3 regions of the Comamonas resistens genome follow, and region 2 is predicted to be linked to each of the others. Evidence: predicted binding sites of a transcription regulator. Region 2 holds the regulator's gene; each other region holds the start of a gene.

Region 1 (5,617 bases), 550 kb from region 2:
AGGCGGCGCCACCGACCGCGTGGCGCGTCTGGTGGCAGACAAGCTGCAGGCCAAACTCGGCAGCCCCGTGATCGTGGAAAACAAGCCCGGAGCCGGCGGCCGCCTCTCGGCCCAGTATGTGAAAAACGCTCCGGCAGCCCAACCCGCCATCCTGCTGGCCAACCCCGCCGTCATGGTGGTGGCGCCGCTGGTCTTTCATGACTCTGGCTACGACCCGGAAAAGGACTTCCGTGCGATCAGCGAGGTGAACCGCTACGAGTTCGGTCTGGCCGTGGCCAGCGCCGTGCCGGTCAAGGAGCTTTCGCACCTGCTGGCCTGGATCAAGGCCAATCCGCAACAGGCCAATTTCGGCGTCCCCGCCACGGGCAGCCTGCCGCACTTCTTCGCGCTGATGCTGGGTGAGGCAGCCAAGGTGCCCGTCGAGGTCGTGGGCTACAAGGGATCTGGCCCGCTGCTCACCGACCTGATGGGCGGCCAGGTGCCGATCGCCGTGGACACCTTCGATACGCAAATCCCCCAGATCGAAGCAGGCAAGCTGCGCGTGCTGGCCACTTCAGGCGAAAAGCGCAGTCCCATGGCGCCGAACATTCCCACGCTCAAGGAACTGGGCGTGAACCTGGTCGGCACGGGCTGGAACACCTTGTTCGCGCCGCAAAGCATAGCGCCGGCCACGGTGCAGCGCCTGTCCGAGCTGGTGCAGGAGGTCATGAAGGATCCCGACACCCAGCAGAAGTTTGCGGCCTCCAATCTGATCCCCGTGGTCAGCAGCGCCGCGCAGACCGAGACCATGCTCAAGGCCTATCGCACGCAGTGGGCACCCGTGGTGCAGCGTTCAGGCTTCAGACCTTGAATCCCCCTGAGGCGCTGCGCGCCTTCCCCCTGAGGGGGACGACGCCGTCGCCGCGAGGCGGCTCTTGCTCGGCGTCTCTCGCTTGAGACATGCCTTTTTAGGAGCTGCCTGCTCTTTTAAATCATGGGTTTTATATTGAAAACACACTCAAACCCTTTGTTGACAGGCGCTGCCAGCTTCTGTTTTTAGCTTTCCCTGATTTCTTCCATGACCGATCCCCGCCCCAATCTGATCTTCATCCTTGCCGACGACCTGGGCTACGCCGACCTGGGCTGTACCGGCGCACGCGATGCGCACAACAATGCCACCGACGTATCGCCAAGACTGGACGCCATGGCCGCCCAGGGCCTGCGCTTCACGCGCGGCTACGCCAACTCTGCCGTCTGCTCGCCCACGCGTTTTGCGCTGGCCACGGGTCGCTGGCAATACCGTCTGCGCGGCGCGGCCGAGGAGCCGATTGCCAGCGCGCATGGCGACAAGGTGCTGGGCCTGCCGCCCGATCACCCCACGGTGGCCTCGCTGCTGCGCGATGCCGGTTACGCCACGGCCCTGGTGGGCAAATGGCATCTGGGCTACCCGCCACACTTTGGTCCACGTCAATCGGGCTATGAGGAGTTCTACGGCTTTCACGCCGGTGGCGCCGACTACTTCGCGCATTGCGATCCGCGCGGCCGCCCCGACTTCTGGCTCAACGAAGAGCCGCATGAGGAAGACGGCTATCTGACCGATCTGCTGAGCCGCCGCGCCGTGGACTTCATCAAGCGCCAGTCGGCCGACAAGCCTTTTTACCTGTCGCTGCATTACAGCGCCCCGCACTGGCCCTGGCTGACGCGCGAAGACCGCGCGGAGTCCGAGCGCCTCAAGGGCATGGGCAAGCATGTGGACGGCGGCTCCATCGCCACCTACCAGCGCATGATCCACCACATGGACGAGGGCATAGGCTGGCTGCTCGATGCGCTGGAGGAGCAAGGCATGAGCGAGAACACGCTCATCGTCTTCACCAGCGACAACGGTGGTGAACGCTTCTCCAACAACTGGCCTTTTGTCGGCCAGAAGATGGACCTGCTGGAGGGCGGCATCCGCGTGCCCTTGTTGGCCCGCTGGCCGGCCCGCATGACTGCGGGTGCCGTCTGCGACACACCCAACCTGACCATGGATTGGTCCACCACCTTCCTGGCTGCTGCCGGCGTGAACGCCCACCCCGACTATCCGCAGGACGGCATCAGCCTGCTGCCGCTGATGCAGAACCCGCGCTGGACGCCCGAGCGCGACCTGGCCTGGCGCATGAAGCATCGCGAGCAAAAAGCGCTGATCCGCGGTGACTGGAAATATCTGCAAGTCGAGGGCATAGAGTACCTGTTCAATATTGCGGTTGACCCTCGCGAGCGCGCCAATCTGCGTGATCGCGAGCCGCAGAAACTGGCCGAACTGCGCGCCGCCTGGCAGCAGTGGAACCAGAGCCTGCCGCCGATCCCCGAAGAGGCCAAGGTCTCGCTGGTGTTCACCAGGAACGACCTGCCTCAGGCCAGTTACTGAGCCTGAAGCGATCTTCTATTCAAAGCCTGCCGGTGCACTGCCAGCAGGCTTTTTTCATTTCACGGAATGGTGAATTTCAGCGTGCCACGCTGTCCTGCGACTCAGGCAGGGCATCGTTATCCATGGTCAGGTAGATGAGCACAATCAGCAGCGTGATGAAGAAGCGGAAGGCATCGGGCACGCCATTCCATTGCTTGGACATCCACATGCCGAACCACTCTCCGCCCACGGACATGAAGGCTACTTGCCAGGTCAGAAAGCCCAGTGTCAAGCCTCCGATGGCCCAGGCCTTGGAGGCGCGAAACGCTGCAGGCCGGGCATTGCGGGCCTTGAGCAGCTTGATGCCGCCGATCCAGCACAGGATGGCGGTGCTGCCCTCCAGCGCAATGATGCCGATATAGCCCGCGTGATGTATCCATTCCTGCTGGATGGAGCGGTACATGATGCCGTTGCCGGGGAAGGTGGTGTCCATCAGGAACACATGGTGGACAAACGCGAAGTTGGTGGCGTAGTCGGTGATGTTGCCGAAGGCAACCAGCGTGGCGAAGAAAGCCATGGCAAGCACCATGGCGGCTTTGGACAGACGAATGATCATTCGAGACTCCGAATTGTGATGGATGAGGATTTGCAGACAGCTACGCGGCGGCGAACGCATAACGTTCGCCCGGCAGCAGAGCAGGGTGCCAACGGGATTGGCCAAAGAGACATGTGCGCAGGGCACAGAAGGCGCGGGGATCGGGACTGGAAAACCTGAAGCCGGTTGAGAGCTGGGGAAACTCTCGGACCGACTGGATCGAGTACCGCACCAGGAAGGGGCTCGATTGTCTTTCCAGACGCCGATATATGTCAATAAATGTACGCAACTCCCTCTACCTCTCCATGGAATGCACTTTTTTGGTGCCTTTTCTCTGCAACGCCCCTGGCAGCGTCCTGAACTCGTGACCATCTCGGCCCAGGCCTGCATGCAAGCGGTGCAGATTTCATGGGGTTCCAGACGGCTGCCCAGTCGTTGTGAGCGGAAGCAAGAGTTGGCACGGTCTGTGCTTTATCCGCTTTGTCCAAGAATTTTTTGCAAACCGGAGGAACCCCGAATGCCCAGTCTCGCTGCCAGCCGTTTCAAAACCTTCGCCAAAACCTCAGCCCTGGCCTGTGTGCTGGCCTCGCCCCTGTGGGCCCATGCACAGCTGTCGGCCAATGTGGCGCTGACCACCAACTACAAGTTCCGTGGTCAGGACCAGGACAGCAGCCGCAGCCGCGCCGTCAAGCCCGCGCTGCAGGGCGGTTTTGACTACAGCTTTGGCGACAGCGGCTTCTATGTGGGCAACTGGAACTCCTCGGTGGACTGGCTGCCCGGCAACTCGCTGGAAACCGACGTCTACGGCGGCTACAAGTTCAAGGCAGGCGACATCGACTGGGATGTGGGTGCACTGACCTATGTCTACTCGGGCAACACCCGTGGCAACACCACCGAGATCTATGGCTCGGGTACTTACGGGCCTTTCACGGCCAAGTACTCGCACACCGTCTCCAAGGACTATTTCGGCTGGGCTGGCGCACGTGATGGCTCGGGTCTCAAGGGCCGCAACACCGGCTATCTGCAGCTGTCCTACAGCCAGGAAGTCGCCCCCAAGGTGACACTGAAGGCATCGCTGGGCTACACGCATTTCTCCAGCGATATCAAAAGCCTGGGCGTACCCAACTATGTGGACTACAGCGCGGGCGGTGCCTATGACCTCGGAGACGGCTTCTCCCTCGCTGCGGTCGTGGCAGGTGCCAACAAAAAGGCCTATTTCGGTGATGTGAACAAGGCGCGTCTGATCGTGACGCTGGCCAAGACTTTTTGATTTGCTGAGGAGACTGTCATGAAAATGGTGACCGCCATCATCAAACCCTTCAAGCTGGACGAAGTCCGCGAAGCGCTTTCCCAGATCGGTGTGCAAGGCATCACCGTCACCGAAGTCAAGGGCTTTGGCCGCCAGAAAGGCCATACCGAGCTGTACCGTGGTGCCGAGTACGTGGTGGACTTTCTGCCCAAGCTCAAGATCGAAGTCGCCATTGCCGATGATCTGCTGGAGTCCGTGATCGATGCCATCGAAGGCGCGGCCCGCACCGGCAAGATCGGCGACGGCAAGATCTTTGTGCAACCGCTGGAGCAATCCATCCGCATCCGTACCGGCGAAACCGGCGAATCGGCGCTGTAACTGCCTCACGCTTTCCAAGGAAAACAGTCATGACCAAGAAGCTTTTGAGCGCAGGCCTGGGACTGGGCCTGCTGGCTGCCAGCGCAGCTGGATGGGCGCAGGATGCCGTGCCTGCAGCGGCTCCCGCCGTTGCCGCTGCAGTGGAGACCGTGCCCACGCTGAGCGCGGGCGACACGGCCTGGATGCTGACCTCCACCATGTTGGTGATTCTGATGGTCATCCCCGGCCTGGCCCTGTTCTATGGCGGCCTGGTACGCAGCAAGAACATGCTGTCCGTGCTGGCCCAGGTGTTTGTCATCTTCTCGCTGATCACCGTGCTGTGGGCCATCTACGGCTACACGCTGGCTTTTGGCGGCGAAGGCAAGTTCTTTGGCAGCTTTGACAAGCTGTTTCTGCTGGGCATCACGCCGGACACCTTGTCCAGTGCCCTCAAGACCATTCCCGAATATGTGTTCGTGGCCTTTCAATCCACCTTTGCCGCCATTACCGTGGCGCTGATCGTGGGCGCGTTTGCCGAACGTATCAAGTTCGCGGCCGTGATCGTGTTCTCGGTGCTGTGGTTCAGCTTTGCCTACATTCCCATGGCCCATATGGTGTGGGGCGGCGGTCTACTGGCCGAAGACGGCGCGCTGGACTTTGCCGGCGGCACCGTGGTGCACATCAACGCCGCTATCGCCGGTCTGGTGGGCGCCTATATGCTGGGCAAGCGCATCGGCTTCGGCAAGGAAGCCCTGCCCCCGCACAGCCTGACGCTGACCATGGTGGGTGCATCCCTGCTGTGGGTGGGCTGGTTCGGCTTCAACGCCGGCTCCGCCGGTGCTGCCAACGGCATCGCCGGTCTGGCTTTCATCAACACCATCCTGGCCACCGGCGCAGCCGCCCTGTCCTGGCTCTCGGCCGAGGTGCTGCACCGCGGCAAGGCCTCCATGCTGGGCGCCGCATCGGGTGCCGTGGCCGGTCTGGTCTGCATCACCCCTGCCGCCGGCTTTGTCGGCCCCATGGGCTCCATCGTGATGGGCCTCATCGCCGG
Region 2 (5,617 bases):
CAAGGTGCCGCGCACGCCCTATCTGCCCACCAGCACCTTCCCCGAGCTGGCCCCGCTGCAGGCCAACTGGCGCGAGATCCGCGAGGAAGCCGTCAACCTGCAAAAGAACATGCAGATCAAGGCCGCCGCCAACAACGACGACGCGGGCTTCAATTCCTTCTTCAAGACCGGCTGGAAACGCTTTTATCTGAAGTGGTATGGCGATGCCCACCCTTCGGCCATGGAACTGTGCCCCAAGACCACAGCCCTGGTGAAGTCCATTCCCAGCGTCAAGGCCGCCATGTTTGCCGAGCTGCCGCCCGGCGCCAAGCTCAATCTGCACCGCGACCCCTATGCAGGCTCGCTGCGCTACCACCTGGCGGTGCTGGCGCCCAACGACGACCGCTGCATGATCGAGGTCGACGGCCAGCCCTATAGCTGGCGCGAGGGCGAAGGCGTGATCTTCGACGAAACCTATATGCACTGGGCCGAGAACCGCAGCGAAGGCAACCGCATCGTGTTGTTCTGCGATGTGGAACGCCCCATGACCAACGGCTTCGCGCAATGGCTCAACCACTGGCTGGGCAAGAACGTGGTGGCCGCCGCCAGCTCGCCCAACAACGAGGGCGACCCGCGCGGCATGATCAGCAAGCTGTTCAAGATCTCGTTCTACATGGGCAAGTACCGCCGCGCCTTCCGCGACTGGAATCCGACCTTCTACAAGATCCTCAAGTTCGGTCTGATGATAGGCGTGCTCGTGCTGTTTGTATGGTGGCTGATCCCCGCTAAATAAGTAAGGGCGGAGCCAAGTCACTAAAAAAGCCGCTGTGCATTGCATCAGCGGCTTTTTTGTTTTCAAGGCATTTACAGCGCCTTGCGCAACGTGGTCGTCGGTATCTTGAGCTGCTCGCGGTACTTGGCCACGGTGCGGCGCGCGCATTCAATGCCCTGCTCCTTGAGCATATCGGCCAGCTTGGCGTCCGACAGCGGCTTCTTGGGGTCCTCGGCGTCGACAAACTGCTTGATCAGCGCACGCACGGCCGTGCTCGACGCGCTGCCGCCGGTTTCCGTGCCCAGTCCCGAGCCAAAGAAGTATTTGAGCTCGAAGGTGCCCTGGGGCGTGGCCATGTATTTGGCCGTGGTCACGCGGCTGATGGTGGACTCATGCAGGCCCAAGGCATCGGCAATATCGCGCAGCACCAGCGGGCGCATGGCCAGCTCGCCATGCACAAAGAAGTTCTTCTGCCGCTCCACGATGGCTTCGGACACTCGCTGAATGGTGTCAAAGCGCTGCTGGATGTTCTTGATGAACCAGCGCGCTTCCTGCAGGCGCTGCTGCAGCGCGGCATGGCCTTCACTGTTCTTGTGACGGCGCAGCGCATTGGCATAGATGTCGTGCACACGCAGCCTGGGCATGACATCGGGGTTGAGCTGCACGGAAAAGTCGACACGGCCCGAGCTGGAACGCACCGGCCGCACAATGACATCGGGCACCACGATCTGGCGCTCCAGATCGACAAAGCGGCGCCCGGGACGCGGCTCCAGCCGGGCGATCAAGGCCATGGCCTCGCGCAGCGCCTCTTCACGCGCACCGCACAGGCTGGCCAGCTTGCGCAGATCGCGCCGCGCCAGCAGGTCCAGGGGCTGCGCACAAATGCTTTGGGCCAGCAGCAGCTGGTTGATATGCGCCGCTGTCGTGCCTTCGTCCTCTGCATCGCGGATCAGATCGCGCAGCTGCAGCTGCAGACATTCGGCCAGATTGCGCGCGCCCACGCCCACGGGCTCTAGGCTTTGCAGCAGCTTGAGCGCGATGGCAAAGCGCTGCTCCAGCTCTTCGCGCTCTTCCAGATCATCGCCCGCCAGACTGTGTGCCAGCTCTTGCAGCGATTCTTCGAGATAGCCATCGTCGTTCAACGACTCGATCAGAAAACGCAGCGCCGCCGTATCTTCGGCTCCCAGATGCAGGCTCAGCGCCTGGCGGTGCAGAAAGTCCGTCAGGCTCTCATGTCCGCGCGCCAGATCAATGGCATCGACCTCTTCGTCGTCATCACGGTTGCGCGTGGAGCCGCTGGCCGAGGGAGCATCCCACTCGCTGCTGGCTTCGCCGCCCCATTCGCCATCCTGGCCATCCAGACCGTCGGCCTCCCAGTTCAGGCTGTCCGGGGTTTCGTTGGTGGAAGGTTCCGCTATGGATTCAGAAGCTGCTTGCGCTCTTTCCGACTCTTTTTCGGATGAATACCCATCTGAAATGTTGGACTCACGTGCGCCTGCAGCTATGTCATCAGGAGCAGCTGTGCCCGGCCCATCACCATCGAGTTCCAGAAACGGGTTGTCGACCAGCATCTGCTCGACTTCCTGCGCCAGCTCCAGCGTGGACAGCTGCAGCAGCTGAATCGATTGCTGCAGCTGCGGCGTCAGCGACAGATGCTGGGATACACGTAGCGAGAGTCCTGGCTTCATCGTGATGCGGCTCTTGCCTTCTTCTTACCAATCCACAGGCTTTTGGCAAGAACCCGATTCCGCCGCCGGGCCGCCCCAAGGCGGAATCCGGCTTCGCCGGTCAGGGCCCCCTCGGGGGGCACCCGGCGTAGGGGCAGCGCAGTACACGCAGTAACGAGCGTGGGGGCCATTGCTCACATCCTGAAGTGTTCGCCCAGGTAAACGCGGCGCACATCGGCGTTCTCCACGATTTCCTCGGGCGTGCCTTCGGCCAGCACATGTCCGTCGCTGATGATGAAAGCGTGGTCGCAGATGCCCAGGGTTTCGCGCACGTTGTGGTCGGTGATCAGCACGCCGATGCCGCGATCCTTGAGGAAGCCGATGATGCGCTGGATCTCGATCACGGCAATGGGGTCGATACCGGCAAAGGGCTCGTCCAGCAGGATGAAGCGCGGCTGCGTGGCCAGGGCACGGGCAATTTCCACGCGGCGGCGCTCGCCGCCGGACAGCGCCAGCGCCGGCGACTCGCGCAGATGATCGACGCGCAACTCCTGCAGCAGGCCCGTCAGGCGCTTTTCCACTTCGTCGCGGCTCAGCGTATGGCCTTGATCGTCTTTTTGCAGCTCCAGCACGGCGCGAACGTTGTCTTCCACGCTGAGCTTGCGAAAGATCGAGGCTTCCTGCGGCAGATAGGACAGGCCCAGGCGCGAGCGCTGGTGAATCGGCATATTGCCTACGGGGTGGCCGTCGATGAAGATCTCGCCGCCATCGCTGCGCACCAGGCCCACGATCATGTAGAACGAGGTGGTCTTGCCCGCGCCGTTGGGGCCCAGCAGGCCCACAACCTCGCCTTTTTGCACGGACAGCGAAACATCCTTGACCACCTTGCGGCTGCCATAGGACTTGGCCAGATGCTTGGCTTCGAGGCGGCTGTCGGACTCACCGCTGCGGGTGCTGTTGGAGAATGTCGGCTCGATCATTTCTTCTCGTCGGCTTTCTCGCCACCCAGCGTCATGCTCTGACGCAAAGGCGTCGCGGGCGTCGCAGGCTTGGGCTGAGCGCCTGGCGTGCCATCCTTGGGAGCCATGATGGCGCGCACACGACCGCCCTGCCCCACCGAGGAGCTGGGCAGGCCGCCGCTGGTTTTCTGACCATCGACCGTATATACGTCGGTGATGTTGTTGTAGATGATGATGGAGCCCGTGACCTGGTCACTGAGCTGGCCGCCGCGATAGCGGCGCATCTCGCCACGGCGGATGAACTTGACGATGTCGGCCTTGCCGTCGTATTCGATGGTCTCACCTTCGCCTTCGATGAACTCTTCAGGCTGGCCTGGCAAGGTGTCGCGTTTCTGGCGGAAGAAGGCCCGCTTGCCGGGCTCGGCCACAATCACGCCGTACTGGTAACCCTCGGCATCCTGGCGCACATCGAGCTGCGCGCCACGCAGCACGATGGAGCCCTTGGTCATCACCACATTGCCGGTGAAGACACTGGTCTGCTTGAGCTCGTCATGACGCAGGGCATCCGCCTCGATGTTCATGGGCTTGGCACTGTCGGCCTTTTCGGCATGGGCTATGCCAGTCGCGGCCACCAGAGCACAGGCCAGCGCAAGAGGTAGGAGTGTTTTATTCATGAGAAAAAGGCACGTTTCTTGCGTTCATTGTAGTCACTCCCCTTTCGGAAGCCCGGCAGAAATCTCAGCAATAAAAATGGCCCTCACGCTTGCCCGCTTGTGTGGCCACGGCTCACACAAGCGGGTGCCTTTGTCTTGGGACGGTCCAGGGACAAAAAAGCCCGCGCATAGGCGGGCTTGCGGGGCAGCGACCTGAAGCTCAGGCCTTGCGGCTGGAGGCGACCAGCGCGTTGACCACGCGCAGCACGTTCTCCATATTGCCGGCCTTGGTGCCGTCCGTGTAGTAACGGCCGGCCACGCCCATGGCGGGAACGCCTTCCACGTCGTACTCGTTTTGCAGTTGGGAAGCCTTGCGCACCTGGTTGCTCACGGTGAAGGAGTTGTAGACCGACTTGAACTTGGTCAGATCCACGCCTTGCTTGCCGATCCAGTCAAAGATGGCGTCGTCGTTCTTCAGGCCGTTGCGCTCCACATGGATGGCACGGAACACCTTGGCGTGCAGCTGAGGCAGCAGATTCATGCCTTCCAGCGCGAAATACAGCTTCTGCTGAGGCACGAACGAAGCGTTGAACGCCACAGGCACGCGCTGCACGACCACATCGGCAGGCTGGCTCTTGGCCCAGGCTTCGAACTGGGGCTCGAAGGCATTGCAGTGCGGGCAGCTATACCAGAAGAACTCGATGACCTCGACCTTGCCGGCCGGGGCGCTGACCGAGGCGGGCTTGCCCAGCTTGACGTAGTCCTTGCCCTCCTTGGGTGCGGCGGCCTGGGCCCAGCTAGAGGAAGCGCCCAGAGTCAGAGCACCAGCAGCAGCTGCCGAGGCAGCCATAGAAAATTCACGGCGTTTCATTCCAATAAACTCCTTGAGTTCAAGTCTGCAATATCTGAGGCGCCAGCCTCTTAAAAGTTCAACCAGCCGACAAGCGGGCCAGCCCGCTTCAGAGGCAGCGAGCAAGAGCCGCCTCGCGGCGAGGCTGCCGTCCCCCTGGGGGGAAGCGGCGAAGCCGCTCAGGGGGGAAACAACTTATTTCGCAGCCCGTACCAGCGAGGAATCCACTCCGGCACCATCGAGCTTGCCCTTGAGGGCTTCCGCATCATCGCGCTTGCCAAAGGGGCCCACCCGCACGCGGAAGATGGTGATGCCGTTTTGCTCGCGCTCGCTGATGCGCGACTCCCAGCCCAGCATGGCCAGTTTGGCGCGCTGCGCCTCGGCCTCGCTCTGGCCGCGGAAAGCTCCGGCTTGCACAAAGTAGTTGAAGGCGGAGTCGGCAGACTGCGCCGGATGGGCGGCTTGCGCCGCAGCCTTTTCGCGCTCTGCACGGGCCTTTTCGGCCTTGTCCGCCGCAGCAGAGCGCTCCTTGACCAGATCGCCCAGAGGATCACCGGTCGCGGGCTTGGTAGGCGCGACAGCGGGCGGAGCCACAGGTGTCGTCACACCACCCGTGGACGTGGGCTGGGCCGGTGTGGTGGGCGGCGTCACGGTCACGTCGCTGGGCGGCACGACCGGAGCCACGGGAGGCGGAGCAGGTTGGCGGCTTTGCAGCGGCGCGTTGGGGTCCCAGTTCT
Region 3 (5,617 bases), 2.2 Mb from region 2:
CCACATTGCCGATCTGGCTCAAGGCACAGCCCGCCAGCCCGGCAATGCCCGAACCCAGTGCAAACGCATAGGTGTCGGTGCGTGCGGTGTTCACGCCCACGCAGGAGGCCATGGCGCGGTTCTGCGTCACGCCGCGTACAAACAGGCCCAGACGCGTCCTGGCGATCATGAGGGCCACGGCCGCCAGCACGGCAAAGGCAAACACGATGATGGCGATGCGGTTCCATGGCAGCGTGAGATTGGGCAGCAGCGCAATGCCGCCGCTCATCCAGCCGGGGTTCTCCACCCCCACGTTCTGCGCCCCAAACACACTGCGCACGGTCTGCTGCAGTACCAGGCTGATACCGAAAGTGGCCAGCAAGGTCTCCAGCGGGCGACCGTAGAGAAAACGGATCACGCCACGCTCCAGAATCGCCCCCACCAGGGCGGCGGCCAGAAAGGAAACGGGGATCGCCACCACCAGATACCAGCCAAAAGCAGCCTCTGGCACCCAGCGCTGGAATGCGACCTGCACCAGATAAGTGGCATAGGCACCGATCATGATCAGCTCGCCATGGGCCATGTTGATGACGCCCATCAGGCCGTAGGTGATGGCCAGGCCCAGAGCCGCGAGCAGCAGCACCGAGCCCAGGCTGATGCCGCTGAAGGCGGCGCCGATTCGATCGCCCCAGGCCAGGCTTTCCTCGATGCCGGCCAGCGCCGCCTTGATGGCTTTCTGCACGCCCGGATCGGACTCCCCGGACAGGCGCTGGTTCAGCAGCAACTGGGTCTCGGGCGTCTTCTGGTGAGCGAGTTGCTCCACGGCCTGCAAACGCTGCTGCAGGTCTTCGCTGTCCAGCAGGCTGGCAGCCCTGGCCCTGGCCAGCAGGTCCCTGACTTGCGCATCGGTCTCGCCGGCCAGCGCCTTCTCGATCACGGGCAGCCGCTCGGCATCGGGCTCGGCCGCCAGCTTTCCGGCAGCACGGCGGCGCGCGCTCACATCCCTGCTGCCCAGCGCCAGGGCGGCCTGCGCCGTGTCGATGACGGAGCGCAGGTAATTGTTGTTGACGACTTCCTCGGCGTCCGCCGGCAGCTTGGCGGCCTCGCCCGTCGCGGGATCCGTGGCGGCGTCGCCGCTCAGCACATAGGCCCTGCCCTGAGCTACGCGAACTTCATCGTTGGAGAGCGCTGAGAGGTAGGCCGCCAGACGCCCGCCGTCAACCTGGGCGTCAGGAGCAAGCACGGCCTGATTGATGGCCTGCACGCGTTGCTCGGCATCGTCGGCCGCGGCCATGGCATAGGCCTGCTCGGCCGTCAGCGCGTGGCTGGCAAAGCTCAGCAAGGCGCCGAGACCGGCAACCGCCGCCCATATCCATGGCTTGTGCGTGAATTTCATATCGAATCCGATTCGAGCGCCTAAGCAGAAAGCGCCATCAGCTATGTTTTGGATACCAACCCGTCAAACTGGCGCAATCCAAGCCAGTAACAGCAAGCAAGGGCCTAGGCGGCCCCGCCGCCCCGCAGCGAGGCTGTTGTCCCCCTCCCGCATTGCGAAGCAAAGCGAGAGAGGGGGAAGGCGCGCAGCGCCTCAGGGGGAGCCTTACTTCGTAGGCTCGTCCTTCTTCTTGTCGTTGCCATCGATGTAAGGACTCCAGGGCTGGGCCTTGATCGGGCCCTTGGTCTTCCAGACCACGCTGAACTGGCCGTCGCCCTTGATCTCGCCCACCATCACGGGCTTGTGCAAATGATGGTTCTTCTCGTCCATCTTCACGGTGAAGCCATCGGGCGCGATAAAGGTCTGGCCGGCCATGGCGGCAATCACCTTGTCGGTATCCGTGCTCTTGGCTTTTTCCACGGCCTGCTTCCACATATGGATGCCGACCCAGGTGGCTTCCATGGGGTCGTTGGTCAGGGGCTTGTCCTTGTGGCCCGCGATGTTCTTGGCCTTGGCGTAATCACCCCACTGCGTGATGAAGGCGGTGTTGGTCGGGTTCTTCACGCTCATGAAGTAGTTCCAGGCCGCCAGATGACCGACCAGGGGCTTGGTGTCCACGCCGCGCAGCTCTTCTTCACCCACGCTGAAGGCAACGACCGGCACATCCTTGGCCTTGAGGCCGGCATTGCCCAACTCCTTGTAGAAGGGCACATTGGAGTCGCCGTTGATCGTCGAGATCACGGCCGTCTTGCCACCGGTGGAGAACTTCTTCACATCGGCCACGATGGTCTGGTAGTCGCTGTGACCGAACGGCGTGTAGGTCTCCATGATGTCGGAATCCTTCACGCCTTTGCTCTTGAGAAAGGCACGCAGAATCTTGTTGGTGGTGCGTGGATACACATAGTCCGTGCCCAGCAGCACAAAGCGCTTGGCACCGCCGCCTTCCTTGCTCATCAGGTACTCGACGGCGGGAATCGCCTGCTGGTTGGGCGCAGCGCCGGTGTAGAAGACGTTCTTGGAGAGTTCCTCGCCCTCGTACTGCACGGGGTAGAACAGCAGGCCGTTGTTCTGCTCGAACACCGGCAGCACCGACTTGCGCGAGACGCTGGTCCAGCAGCCGAAGACCACGGCCACCTTATCCTGCGTGATCAGCTGTTTGGCTTTTTCCGCAAACAGCGGCCAGTTGGAGGCGGGGTCCACCACCACGGGCTCGAGCTTCTTGCCGAGCACACCGCCCTTGGCGTTGATATCGTCGATGGCCATCAGCACCGTGTCCTTGAGCACGGTTTCGGAGATCGCCATGGTGCCAGAGAGGCTGTGCAGCACCCCGACCTTGATGGTGTCTGCTGCCAACACCTGCGAGTTCAGGCCCAGGCCCAAAGCCAGGGATGCAGCCAGTGTAGTGAGGGTTCCGCGACGATTCATTTCAGCACTCCCGGGAGGTTTTGTTCGGTCACGATTGACCGCATCTCCTCAAATGCAAGTACCGTGCCAGCAACATCCGCAGTTCGGTTGCCGCTCAGGGCCCTGCTGCTTTCCTCACTCACCCTACGCGGCGATGCCGCAGCGCGATCAGTCCACCCCTTGCGGCAGCACCATTGCTGTGCCAAATCTTGCGCATGCACCAGATGCAGGCTTTTCCAGCCGCATTCCGCACATCAGGCACTGTTGAGGTGCCTGGCAATCAATGCGCGGCAAAGCGCAGCAGGTACTCGTAGCTGTTTTGCGTCGTCCTGGCATCACCCTGCACCGGCTGGCGCAGGATGGCCTGCAAAGTGTTGTTGCCTGCAGCGGGCGTCATGAGAGCCTGGCCCTGTGCATCCGTCATCGCGGGCGAGCCGTTTTCGCCCCAGGACAGGCGTACCCCCGCCTGCGGCTTGCCATCCAGCAGCACCTGCAGCCTGAGCGGCTGACCGGCATGGGGCGCCTGGCCCTGGAGCGGCACCACTTCGAACATCTGGCCCAACGGCTTTTGCATGACGGCACCCCACTGCACCACGGTCTTGTGAAACTTGCGCGCATGCACGCCGTGCACTGCGCCGGGGTTCTTGTCCATGGGCAGGGGCAGCATGGCGCCTTCGGGCCTGGTGCTGCTGAAGTAGCCGTTATCCAGCTCCACCGCGATCAGCGCAGCCTTGGCATCGGGCTTGACGCGGATGCCGCCTTGCAGGTTCTGCACATCGCAGCCCACCTCGCGCCCGCGCAGGTCATAGGCATGTACGCGCTGCAGCTTGGCGGGGTCAAAGGTTTCGGCAAGGCCCTCATGGCCGCCGAATTGCATGACATAGCCGCCCTGCGCATCTGGCTCCAGCCAGACGTTATGCGCATGGGCCGGATTGGCACAGAGCAGCCAGGCGGCGGCCGTGGTGCACAGAATGCGCGCGATGATGTTTTTACGCGTCTTGAACACAGACATGAGGACTCCCAAGAATCAAAGTGAAAACTGCAGGCCCAGTTGCACGCTGCGCGGCGCGCCGGGCGCGACCAGACGCTGGCCACCGATCATGGTGGTGATACTGGCATAGCGCGCGTTGGCAGCGTTGCGCAGCCACAGACTCAGGCTGGCATGGCGTGCCACGCTGGCCGGCAGGCGGTATTGCAGGCCCAGGTCCAGCCAGTGATAGCTGCCGGCCCATTCGGTATTGCCGGCATTGATGGGCGCGCGACCCACATGGCGCAGCACGCCATGCACGGTGACATCGCCGCGCGGCATCCAACGTGCGTGCAAGGTGCTGGTGTACTCGGGAACCGCCACCACGCGCTGTCCCTGCAATGCCGCGTTGGCGTTCTGCGTGATTTCGGAGCGATTGCGCCCGTACGCCCATTCGAGATGCCAGCTGCGGCCGGGCAGCCAGTGCAGTTGCAGCTCTGCGCCCTTGCGCAGGGTCGCGCCCAGGTTTTCATATTCACCCGGTGCCGTGTTGCGTATTTCGTTGCTGGACGTGACGCGGTACACGGCTGCATCGATCAGCCACTGGCTGGAAGGTTTCCACTGCAGGCCCAGCTCGGTCTGGCGAAAGATATTGGCGCCGAGTTCGCTGTTGCGCAGCGCGTACTTGGCAAAGTCGCTGGGCAAGGCAAAGCCTTGCGACCAGCTGGCACGCACCGCCGTCTGCGGATTGAGCTGCGCCATGGCACCCAGCTTGGGGCTGGCATGGCTGCGGCCCTGCATGCGGTTGCATTCATCGCCACCGGTTTCCGCGCCCAGCAAGCGGCAGCGCCCGTCAAAGTGGTCCCAGCGCAGGGCGGCCGTGGTCTGCAGCCAGCCTGTCGCCTGCCAACTGCCTTGGCCGTAGAGCGCCATGTTGTTCAGCCGCGTATTGCGATCGTCCAACGCCGCGGCCGTGCGCCGGCGGTTCACCAGGCCATCCCAGTAACCGTAATCGGTGGACTCGCGCACCTGCTCCAGGCCCAGCATCCAGTTCAGCTCGCGCGCAGCCAGACGGGACTTGCCACTGAGGTTCAGCCCCGCGCCCAGCACGCTGCGGTCGTAGCGCTCTTCGCGCTGCATCCAGGTGCCGCTGCGCGGACGGGTGAACCAGCGCACAAAATCCTGCTGCGTTCCGTAGACAAAGCCCAGCAGCCGGGTATCCGCATCCAGTGCGTACTGCGCATCCAGGCGCAGCGTGCCGAAGTGCTTGTTGGCGCCATCGCCCACCACATGGCCATCCTTGCCCTGCGGGTCTTGCCGCCATTGCGCTTCGGTCAGATAGCCGGGCGAATCGCCGCGCGCCTCATGCCAGCGGCCGGACAGCGAAATATCGAGCTTTTCATGCACATGGTGCTTCCATGTGCCGCTGATGGTGCTGCGCCCATGGCCGGAGCTGGGCCGCGCACCATCGCCATGCGAATGCTGGGCCGCCAGATTGAGCTGATCGCCGCCTTCCAGCTCGCGCCCCAAGGCAGCCTGGGCATCCAGCATGCCCTGCGAACCGGCGCTGACATCGACATCGGTATAGCTGCCGCTGCGCCGCGTGCGCAGCTCCACCAGCCCGGCGCGGTTGTAATTGCCCTGCAGCACCGACACCGGGCCGCGATGGACATTGACCTTGTCCAGCTCCAGCGGTACCACCACGTTCAGATCGAAATAGCCATCGGCATGCGACATGGCCTCGTTGAGCGAAATGCCGTCCAGCGTGGCCGCCACATCGCCGCCATGCCCGCCGCCACCGAAGCCGCGCAGCACCAGCCCGTTGGCCACTC

The links. Region 2 encodes sigma-54, which starts transcription at its own class of promoters, with help from an activator protein. Its sites were predicted from a motif close to TGGCANGNAANCTGCTTT; they were not measured.
Region 1: the regulator sigma-54 is predicted to act here: its motif matches at 3,416-3,433, upstream of QMY55_RS01035 (TorF family putative porin).
Region 3: the regulator sigma-54 is predicted to act here: its motif matches at 2,891-2,908, upstream of urtA (urea ABC transporter substrate-binding protein).

The regions. Positions count from the first base shown of each region.
Region 1 is NZ_CP125947.1:241,240-246,856, reverse strand. Features, by position in the region: gene QMY55_RS01050 (Bug family tripartite tricarboxylate transporter substrate binding protein) at 1-850, shown strand, start outside; gene QMY55_RS01045 (sulfatase family protein) at 1,058-2,386, shown strand; gene QMY55_RS01040 (DUF2165 family protein) at 2,463-2,981, opposite strand; gene QMY55_RS01035 (TorF family putative porin) at 3,478-4,230, shown strand; gene glnK (P-II family nitrogen regulator) at 4,249-4,587, shown strand; gene QMY55_RS01025 (ammonium transporter) at 4,617-5,617, shown strand, end outside.
Region 2 is NZ_CP125947.1:4,947,185-4,952,801, forward strand. Features, by position in the region: gene QMY55_RS23125 (aspartyl/asparaginyl beta-hydroxylase domain-containing protein) at 1-772, shown strand, start outside; gene QMY55_RS23130 (RNA polymerase factor sigma-54) at 844-2,439, opposite strand; gene lptB (LPS export ABC transporter ATP-binding protein) at 2,613-3,398, opposite strand; gene lptA (lipopolysaccharide transport periplasmic protein LptA) at 3,395-4,051, opposite strand; gene QMY55_RS23145 (thiol:disulfide interchange protein DsbA/DsbL) at 4,251-4,901, opposite strand; gene QMY55_RS23150 (SPOR domain-containing protein) at 5,076-5,617, opposite strand, start outside.
Region 3 is NZ_CP125947.1:1,874,658-1,880,274, reverse strand. Features, by position in the region: gene urtB (urea ABC transporter permease subunit UrtB) at 1-1,375, opposite strand, end outside; gene urtA (urea ABC transporter substrate-binding protein) at 1,580-2,839, opposite strand; gene QMY55_RS08840 (DUF4198 domain-containing protein) at 3,099-3,830, opposite strand; gene QMY55_RS08835 (TonB-dependent receptor) at 3,846-5,617, opposite strand, start outside.